2 regions of the Pseudoalteromonas sp. NGC95 genome follow, and region 1 is predicted to be linked to the other one. Evidence: predicted binding sites of a transcription regulator. Region 1 holds the regulator's gene; the other holds the start of a gene.
What was found. The regulator sigma-54, encoded in region 1, starts transcription at its own class of promoters, with help from an activator protein. The targets are predictions, from matches to a motif close to GTTGGCACGNNNNTNGNNT.
Positions count from the first base shown of each region.

Region 2: a site for sigma-54 is predicted at 2,145-2,163, ahead of I6E70_RS07595 (hemerythrin domain-containing protein). Genes of this name have one in related genera too.

Region 1 covers NZ_JADYWR010000001.1:203,612-208,931, reverse strand. The annotation lists gene mgtE (magnesium transporter) at 1-331, opposite strand, end outside; gene I6E70_RS00990 (HPr family phosphocarrier protein) at 462-734, opposite strand; gene rapZ (RNase adapter RapZ) at 777-1,622, opposite strand; gene ptsN (PTS IIA-like nitrogen regulatory protein PtsN) at 1,641-2,093, opposite strand; gene hpf (ribosome hibernation promoting factor) at 2,098-2,385, opposite strand; gene I6E70_RS00970 (RNA polymerase factor sigma-54) at 2,412-3,911, opposite strand; gene lptB (LPS export ABC transporter ATP-binding protein) at 3,981-4,706, opposite strand; gene lptA (lipopolysaccharide transport periplasmic protein LptA) at 4,703-5,248, opposite strand; gene lptC (LPS export ABC transporter periplasmic protein LptC) at 5,238-5,320, opposite strand, start outside.
Region 2 covers NZ_JADYWR010000006.1:117,549-122,868, forward strand. The annotation lists gene I6E70_RS07575 (tetratricopeptide repeat-containing diguanylate cyclase) at 1-1,002, shown strand, start outside; gene I6E70_RS07580 (DUF6500 family protein) at 1,039-1,257, opposite strand; gene I6E70_RS07585 (hypothetical protein) at 1,287-1,541, opposite strand; gene I6E70_RS07590 (hypothetical protein) at 1,597-1,854, opposite strand; gene I6E70_RS07595 (hemerythrin domain-containing protein) at 2,205-2,630, shown strand; gene I6E70_RS07600 (plasma-membrane proton-efflux P-type ATPase) at 2,747-5,263, opposite strand.

The DNA of each region.
Region 1 (5,320 bases):
TGTCTGGCAGACTACGTAATACTTCACCTAAGTCATCGTGGCCCATATCTTCTGTTGCGGCTGCAATGTGCTTAGGTTCCATTTGGGCAATAATGCCTAAACGAACATCTTCTGAGAGTTCTTCAAGAACATCGCCTTGCACATCAGGATCAACCAACTGCCAAAGGAGTCGGCGAATTTTATGCGGTGATGATTCTAATAATAATGCGGTATCACAAGGAGCTGTTTTTGCGAGCATGCGCCTAACTTGAACAAATTGACCACTATTGAGTGACTTAGTCACCTGTTTTAGTTGCTGTAGTGGGTAATCTTGTTCAAAAGCTTCAGGCATTGGCGTCCTTTATAAATTTTTATATTACTTTATGGGGAGAGGTGAGTTAACTGGCGTCACTAACCGTATTTATTTTATATATCTGTTTTAGTTGGGGCATTAGTAATGCGAGCATTATTTTTATAACTGTTTATTCTTGTTCATTAAAACGTTGTGCTATTAATTCTCCAACAGCATGTAAAGCTTGCTCAGAATCGGGGCCTTTACATACAACTTTTACTTCTTTGCCTTGGCTACTTTCAAGTAACATTAGTGCAAGTACGCTATCGCCTGCAGCTTCTTTGTCATCTTGAAATAATGTAATTGTCGCATCAAACTGCACTGCCAATTGGGCAAGCACGGTGGCTGCTCTGGCGTGCAATCCTAATTTGTTTTTTATTAAAAAAGTGTCTTCACAATGCATAACTTACTCTACCTAAGCTGAACAGGTGATTATTCAGCTATATTATTTTTCTTGTTCGCGATGGCGAATTTTCACATTGGGATGTGTCATTGCAAAACTTTCACCAATAGTTTGCGCTAAATATACAGAGCGATGTTGTCCGCCTGTACACCCAATAGCAATGGTTAAATAACTGCGGTTATTTCGCTCTAAGTGCGGTAACCATGTTTGTACAAATGTTTGAATTTGCCATGTGAATTTTTGCACTATGCTGTGATTGGCCAAATAATCTTTAACGGGTTGATCTAACCCATTTAAAGGTTTTAATTCAGGTTCCCAATGTGGATTTGGTAAAAAGCGTGCATCAAATACATAATCAGCTTCTTTTGGTATGCCGTGTTTAAAACCAAACGATTCAAACGTGACAATTAGTTGTTTATCTTTTTTACCTAAAATCTTTTCACGAATAGATTCAGCGAGTTGATGAACACTCAAATCAGTCGTGTCTATCATAAAGTCGGCGCGGGTGATTAATACATCAAGTAATTCTTTTTCTTTTTTGATGGCTAAATCAAGAGGCAACGAGTCAATTGATAGTGGGTGTAATCTACGAGTTTCAGAAAAACGTTTGATCAATGTTTGATCGTCGCTATCTAAATAAAATAACGTAGGTTTTGCAAAGCCAGGCAAGTATTCAAGAATATCGTTAAATTCATCTTGTTGTTTAGGGATGTTCCGCACATCAATGCTAACAGCAATTTTATCGTAGCTATCAGACACACTGCGAACTAATGAAGGAAGCAAGTTAACTGGAATATTATCTACGCAATAATAACCTAAATCTTCTACAACGCGTAAAGCAACCGACTTTCCAGAACCAGAACGGCCGCTTATGATAATTAACTCCATTTAACACCCTTTATAAAACTATGATTGATTGACAATAACTTGGTAAAGCTCAGCATCTGATTTTGCACTGCGTAACTGTTTACAAAAATCTTTGTTGTTTAGTTTATCAGCAATGGTTGCTAGAGTCTTTAAGTGCTGCTGGTTATCGCCATCTGGTACGATGAGTGCGACGAAAATATCAACAGGGCGATTATCGATTGCATCAAAATTTATTGGAGTTTCGCTAACGAGCACTAAAGCCAAAGGCTCTTCTGCACCGCTCATTCTTCCATGAGGAATGGCAATGCCACGCCCTATACCTGTACTACCCAATTTTTCTCTGCTCATTAAAGCATTAAGAATATCTTGTTGCGGTAAATACGGAAGTTTGTCGTGAGCAAGTTCGCTAATGAACTCTAAAATTCTTTTTTTGCTATTAAAAAGGACCGCAGCTTTGCTGCAGTCCTGGCATATAAGTGAGCTTAATTTCATCATATTAGTGTCGAGCAAGCTTCTCTTTGTGTTTAATTACTTGTCGATCGAGCTTGTCGATCAACGAGTCAATGGCGGCATACATATCTTGATGTTCTGTAGAGGCAAATAGCTCAGCACCGCTTACGTGTATGGTGGCTTCTGCTTTTTGATTTAATTTTTCTACATCGAGAATGACATGAACATTATTAATATGATCAGAGTGTCTTTCTAGCTTCGCAAATTTGGTATTAATATAGTCTCTTAGTGAATCGGTTAATTCTACGTGACGACCAGTTAAGTTTAGTTGCATAAGCATTACCCTCTTTTTTTTGCGTCTTAAATCAAACTTTTACGCTGATTTGACGGTGGAATAGCCAGAGATTCGCGGTATTTTGCGATTGTACGTCTCGCTACTTTAATTCCTTGCTCAGCCAATATATCCGCTATTTTGCTATCACTCAATGGTTTTGCTGAGTTTTCTGCTGCGATTAATTTTCGGATAAGCGCACGGATTGCTGTAGATGAACATTCACCCCCGTTTTCGGTGCTTACATGGCTTGAGAAAAAGTATTTAAGCTCAAATATACCACGGGGTGTGTGCATATACTTTTGGGTTGTTACGCGCGAAATTGTTGATTCGTGCATTTCTACCATTTCAGCAACATCATTTAAAACCATTGGTTTCATGGCTTCAGGACCGTGTTCAAAAAAGCCTTGTTGTTGCTTAACAATACAATTTGTTACTTTTAATAGCGTGTCGTTTCTACTTTCTAAGCTTTTAATAAACCATTTAGCTTCTTGTAAATGCGAGCGAATAAACTGGCTGTCACCACTGGATTTTACAGTGCGAGACATTGCCGCGTATTGGCTATTAACACGAATTTTAGGCATGCTATCTGGGTTTAACTCAACAACCCAGCGGCCTTTAATTTTTTTAACTGACACATCAGGAATAACATACTCAGATTCTTCTCTTACAATAGTATCTGCAGGTTTAGGGCTAAGAGTATGTATTAATGTCATTACTTCTTTAAGCTCTTCTTCTTTGAGCTTAGTTTTCTTCATTAATGTACGATAGTCACGAGCAGCTAATAAATCAATATGCTCGGTTAAAATCATTTTTGTTTCATTAATGTAAGGTGTTTCTTTATCAAACTGGTTAAGCTGAATACACAAACACTCTTGTAAACTACGTGCAGCAATACCAACAGGATCAAACAGTTGGATGCGTTTTAATACAGCTTCAATTTCATCAAGTTCGACTTCGTTATCATCTTCGTTTTCTTGATTAAAGCTTTCTAAAATCTCTTCGCAGCTTAGTGTTAAAATACCTGAATCATCGACGGCTTCTACAATAGCAATAGCAATAGCTTCGTCTGTAGGGCTAAATGGCGTTAGTTGTAACTGCCACATTAAATACTCATGGAGCGTTTCAGTAGAGGCGCCTTGGTATATTGATTCGTCTTCAGGCATCGGACCCGATGATGCTGCTGGGGCGGCACTCATGTACTCATCCCAACTAACATCCATAGCCATGTCGTCACTTAGCGTGTCTTTTGCAAGTGCTTCACCACTATCTTGTTCGTATTCGCTTGGAGCATCATCGGCAGATGCGCTAACAGTTATGTCATCTGTATCTGCTTTTTGCTCGTTTTTACCTGCAGCGTCTTCTGAATAGTCTGCTTCTTCAACCTCTAATAGCGGGTTGCTGTCGAGAGCTTCTTGTATTTCTTGCTGGAGATCCAATGTACTGAGTTGCAACAAACGAATAGCTTGTTGCAGCTGTGGAGTCATTGTAAGTTGCTGGCCCATGCGCAGCTGTAGTGATTGCCTCATGTATCTCTAACAATCCTTTTATGTTGTTATAATTAATACTAGCAGATGCTTAAAGACATGGCGTAAATGTTACAGCCTAAATTGCTCGCCTAAGTAAACATCGCGTACTGTTTTATCATTTAATACGTGTTCTGGAGTACCTGATGCAATCAGCTCCCCATGAGAAACAATGTAGGCTTTTTCACAAACATCAAGGGTTTCTCTTACGTTATGATCGGTAATTAATACACCAATCCCACGATTTTTAAGATGTTCTATTATTTTCTTTATGTCTAATACCGAAATAGGGTCAACACCTGCAAATGGTTCATCCAGTAATATAAATTTAGGATCTGCTGCCAGCGCACGTGCTATTTCAACACGACGACGTTCGCCTCCTGACAATGCCATACCTTGGCTATCACGAATGTGTTGTATGCTAAATTCATCTAATAATTTATCGAGAGTGTCTTCTCTAGCTTGTTTATTTAACTCTTTGCGCGTTTCTAAAATGGCCATTAAGTTTTGATAAACAGTCAGCTTTCTGAATATTGAAGACTCTTGCGGTAAGTAGCCAATGCCTAATCTAGCACGACTATGCATAGGTAAAAGAGTAATATCGTTATCGTCTATCGATATTTTACCTTTGTCGCTAGGTACAAGTCCTACTATCATATAAAACGTGGTAGTTTTACCTGCGCCGTTAGGGCCAAGTAAGCCAACAATACTGCCAGCTTTGACTTCAAGGCCGACGTTTTTTACAACTTCACGGCCTTTATAGCTCTTTGCTAATAGCTCTGCTTTTAATGTGCTCATGGTTGACCTTTGTCGCTTTTTTTACTTTTTTTAGTCTCGATTGGCACTAAAATTGTGTGAACGCGGTCAGTTGAGTTTTCATCTTTTTCGGCACTGATTAGCTGCTGCTCTATATCGTAGGTAATGCTTTTAGCATTTATTTTTTGTCCCGCTTGCGATACTTGTGCATTACCAACAAGCGTTAAAAAACGCTTAGATACATCATAACGTACTTCGTCAGCACTGGCGCTCATAGTCGTGCCATCTGATTGCTTTTCTTCAAAGTGCGCAGGGCTACCTGTAGCAATTAATAATTGTTTATTATCGCCAAGTTCATCGCGTTTATGTACTTCTAAGCGGTCGGCTGTGATACGGCGGTTACCGTGAATAATTTCAACGTTTTTCTCAAAAATCCCGACATTAGCTTTTAATTGACCTTCTTGCTTATCGGCGCTTATTGAAATTTGATTTGCAGCCGGTTGCGTGTTTTGCTCTGCAGCACTACTATTAAACGCTAGTATAAGTGTAGGAATAATAAGTGATTTTAATATTTTATTGGTCATAATATATGGTTCGCGTATGGTTAATTAGTTTTATCACTTCGGTTTTTAAGTCGGCTTCTAGGCCTTTACCAG
Region 2 (5,320 bases), on a different contig from region 1:
TTAACTTTAACTAAAGAAAACATTGAGCTTGCTCGTTCTGCAGGTGTTCACGACATGCAACTCGCATCGCTCATTTTGTTAGCTGACATATATATAAAACTAAATTTACTTGATCAAGCAAATGAAGCAAACGATGAGGTGTTTTTAAAATTAGATAAATTCAGCCGCAGTATTTATAAAGCCGATTTTTTAGGTAAACGCTATGAGCTAAAGCGACGCCTTAACTACACTGACGAGGCTTTTGAAGCAATTGAACAAAAGCTCCTTTATACAAAAAAACACTACGAAGCAACTAGTGAAAATAATATAAAAACACTACAGGTGCAGTTTGAAGTAAAAGAAAAAGAAGAAAAAATACAGCAACTAGAGTACGCAAAAGACATTAGTGAACTACAAGCTAAAGAAGAGTACCAACAAAAAATAATTTGGCGACTCAGCGCTGCTATTGCATTTATTTTAGTGATTGCTTCATTATTTTTATTTTATCGGCAAGCTCGACAACGTCAAAAATATCACGATATTTCATTAACAGATTATCTAACAAATTGCCCTAATCGCAGAGGAATAATGCGCGCAGCAGAAGCAAAGCTTGGTGAAGGTAAAATGACGATAGCGATTATTGACTTAGACTACTTTAAAAAAGTTAACGACCATTTTGGTCACGATGTTGGAGATTTAGTTCTTATTGCCTTTGCAAAAGCTGCAAAAGAAACACTATGTAATGATCATCAGTTTGGTCGTTACGGCGGCGAAGAGTGGTTATTTGCACTAAATACGGTTGATGAACGAATAATTCGCGATATATTTAACCGACTCGCCATTAGCTTCGCCGAGCATTGCAGTAATATAGAAGACCTTCCTAGTGATACAAAAATCACCTTTAGTACAGGGGCCTCTGTAAGTGGCCCTTTAAAAAGCACACTAGATGTTCTTATTAAGCATGCAGATAAATTACTTTATAAAGCAAAAGAAAACGGAAGAAACCAAGTCGTTGTTGATTAAATAAGCACAGCTAAAAGTATTGGCTCATTTACTTGACTAAAGTCCGTCTAAAACCATTTGTTTAATTTTATGTGCTTTTACAAAATGATCTAATTTATGGGTGTGTATCCACCAAGTAGCAGCTTCCATAAGTAGCTCTGGGTCGTCGTTTTTATTAGCAAAAAATGCATAAAAAGAAAGCCCTACATTTTCGCCTTTAGCTGCTATTTTTTTATCGCACACGGTAATTATTTTTGCTCTTAGTTCTTCCCTCATACATACCTTATTTAATTATATTTTTACTATTAAAATACGCCATTTAAAACGCTAACGATTAGCTGTAAAAGGCTTCTATCAACCAAGCCATGATTCTCAAGCTCTTTATTAGGCGTATTTACTTTTGCAGCTTTGCATTCATTATCTAATGTCTCATTTTTACGTGTATCGGTTTCGTATGCAATATCTGCTTGTTCCATACATTTTGCCGAGCCTGCGTAAGGCTGTGCCGCACAAGCGCTTAGTAATAAAAAAAGTGGAATTGCTATCAATAATTGCTTCATAACTAATCCTATTTTTACGCAACTTATTTACTTTAAATTACAGCTGCAAGTTAGCCTATTTACTTTCTACCACCATTACAAAAAATTCAAAAAAGAACGTACCGATAATATCAAAAAAAGTGTCATTTTTTTCATCCTTTTTAATTTGTGCGCTAATGCATTGATTATAAACTTCTGAGCTTGTTTGAGCGCCATTTCGATCAACCGTTTCAGCCTCTTCAATGCATAAGTTAGGGTCAGAACGTGGGGCTGTACTACGGGCACTTAGTAAAGCGCACAGCAATAATGCGGCGATGGGGCTTTTTATGTTCATCCTTAAACTATCCTATTAAGTTAACGTGCTACCTGCATTTATACCGATTGGTATTATATGTGGGAGTAATACATATAGATTGTACCTAAATAATGTTGCTACTTTATCACTGCAATAAAATAAACAACCAGTAAATATTTGTAAGGTTCTGTAGGAATTTATACTCACTTCTATAATTGAACTATGTAAAAGCCTGAAATTATTGCATTCATATCACTGTAAAATTTACAGTGATAGCAGCCTAAAAATAAAAAATCAAAATAAAAGCAATAAAATACATCAACTTAATATTTGGCATTTAGTTTGCTAGTCTTAGTGATATAAGCAAATAAATTGTAAAAGGATTAGTTATGAATATTTTTGAAGCACTACGTCATGACCATGACAAACAACGAGAATTAGTAGATGCGCTTATTCAAACGCACGGCGACACAGAGCAGCGCCACGAGCTAATGGACGAGCTAAAAACAGAATTAGAACAACACGCAAAATTTGAAGAACGTTACTTTTACAATCCACTTATGTTTGATGACTTAACTCATGAAAAAGCGCGCCACAGCGTAGCTGAACATCACGAAATTGATGAATTAATTGAACAACTTGAAGATACCGAAATGAGCTCGTCTGCATGGTTAGTTGCAGCTAAAAAGTTGCACCATTTAGTACATCATCATTTAAGTGAAGAAGAACACGAAGTATTTCAATTAGCGGGTAAAGCACTAACCGAAGGGCAAAAACAAAGCTTGGCAAAGCAGTATAATGATGCAATGCACTAATACTTTTTATTTGTGAGTAACTTTACTCACAAATAATTGAACCACCTTATATACACTCCCTTGTGTACTATTGGTTATAAGCCACTTGGCTTATAACCATTTTTTAAGCCTATATACTAACTCTTCTCTAGTAAGGGTGCTTCTGTCGGATCAAAAATTCGATACGCCACTAGCTTTAAACCATCGTTAATAAAAAACCACACCAAAGCATATGCCCACACAGCAAGTGCCCATCCCCATCCTAATGGGGTCATAAACACACCATAAACAGCAATAAGTGTTGCTATAACTTGCGTGCCAAATACGGCGACCATTAATATAGCAGACGGTTTAATAGACCAAAATGGACCTCGGGTACGCGCTAAAAATATAGTCAAATGCCCTGCTACAGAAAGTAATAAGTACATTAATGTTTGAAGATGAGGACGGTCGAGTTCAAATACTTTATCCCCTAAGTAAAATAAACCAAAGGCTGCAATTGGCCCTACAATTCCCAGCACAGATGCAATACCTAAAACGAGCCGCATATTCCATGTTTCGGGCTTATTTTGATAATGCACATTGTCGTATGCAATAGACAAAATGGCGGCATCGTTAAGTAAAGCAAGCATCACAATCATGACTGCTGTTAACGGATAAAAGTTAAAAATTAATATCGCCATTGTCATAAAAAGTAATACGCGCAGTGTTTCAGCAACCCTGTAAATAGCGTAACTGTTCATGCGTTGAAATATTTTTCGGCTTTCTTTAACTGCATCAATAATAACCGACAAGCCATCGGTCATTAACACGATTGATGCTGCTGAACGCGCTGCATCTGTAGCGCCCGATACAGCAATACCACAGTCAGCTTTTTTAAGTGCTGGCGCGTCATTTACGCCATCTCCTGTCATACCAACAATGTGCCCTCTATGCTGAAGCACATCAATAATATGGTATTTATGCTCAGGAAATACTTGTGCGAATCCGTCAGCGCTCTCAATAGAGTCATCTAACTGCGTTGTTTGGTGATGCTCAGTTGCACCAAATCCACTAGCATCAAGAATGTTTGTCCCTAAACCCAGTTTACTTGCTGTTTCGCGCGCAATGGCCACTTGATCGCCCGTGACCATTTTAACGCTCATACCCATTTCTTTTGCATCGGCAATGGTTTGTATTGCTTCTTCACGCGGTGGATCAAAAAGCGGCAATACGCCTATAAATTGCCATTTACCTTGCTCGTCTGTTTTAGCAACCGCTAAAGAGCGAAACCCACGCGCGGCAAATTCATCTATTGATGCCTCAACTTGAGTTTTAACTGCCTCAATATTAATCGACAAAGCTAAAATAACCTGCGGTGCACCTTTGGTCACTTTAAACGTTTTGCCATCAGCATTTTTAACAATTGCTTCAGTACGTTTGCTCACAGGATCAAATGGCTGAAAATGCTCTATATGATAAGAATTTAGATGCTGCTCAGCTTTTACACTTTGTAATACTGCTAAGTCAATCGGATCGTTATTTTCTGAGCGAGATGCTAATGCCGCGTACAATATAACTTGCTCAGCAGAGCCTTTATTTATTGAGTTTTCGATATAAAACGGGTCACCTAACGTTAATAGGTTTTGTGTCAATGTGCCTGTTTTATCAGAACACAAAATATCAACACCCGCTAGCTCTTCAATTGCAGCTAAACGTGTTACAACCACTTGCTTTTTAGCCAATAAACGAGCGCCTACAGCCATAGTAACTGATAGCACTGTTGGCATTGCAACTGGTATTGCAGCAACAGTTAATACCAGTGCAAACTGCAATGTGGTGATCATTGGATCATCGCGAAACAAAGCAACAATAACTATAAGCAGCACTAAAGCCGCAGCAAGCATTATTAAATAATTACCAATTTTAAGCACCGCACGCTGAAAATGACTTGCGGTTCGCTCCCCTTGCACTAACTGTGCTGTTTTACCAAAAAAGGTATTAGCGCCGGTTGCGTAAACTATTGCTTCTATTTCACCTTGGCGAATAATAGAGCCCGAATAAACAGTTTCATCCGCCGACTTTACAACCGGTAACGACTCACCCGTAAGTGATGATTGATCTACTTCTACTGGATCACCATTTAGCAAACGCGCATCTGCAGGCACTATATCGCCCATCCGCATTCTAATAACATCACCTGGTACAAGCTCGCTGGCATTTAAATTTTGCCATTGAGTATCGCGGCGAACGCGTGCTTTGTTAGCTAATTTTGCTTTTAATGCAGCAATTGCATTACCCGCTTGATGCTCTTCCCAAAAGCCAACCAATACGTTAGACAGCAATAATACAAGAATAATAAAAAAATCAGCCCAGTGCTTAGCAAGCGCCGATAAAATAATAGCAGCCTCGATCATCCACGGTATTGGTCCCCAAAAGTAAGATAAAAATTTGAGTAGTAGGTTTGTTTTTTCTTCAACTAGTTCGTTAGGTCCATATTGTGCCAATCTTTGTGTGGCATCAGTTTGGCTTAACCCGTCGGATGATGTTTTTAGCTTTGCTTGTAATTGTGCTAAATCGAGCTTGCTCCATTCATCGCAATTTTGATTATGTGAAGACTTGTTTACTGAACGATTTGATGACTGATGCGCTGACGAAATTTTGACCTTTTCCATACGAGCCTTCTATACAACATTGAGTTGAATAACTTGAGGTAATTAAAACCTACTAAC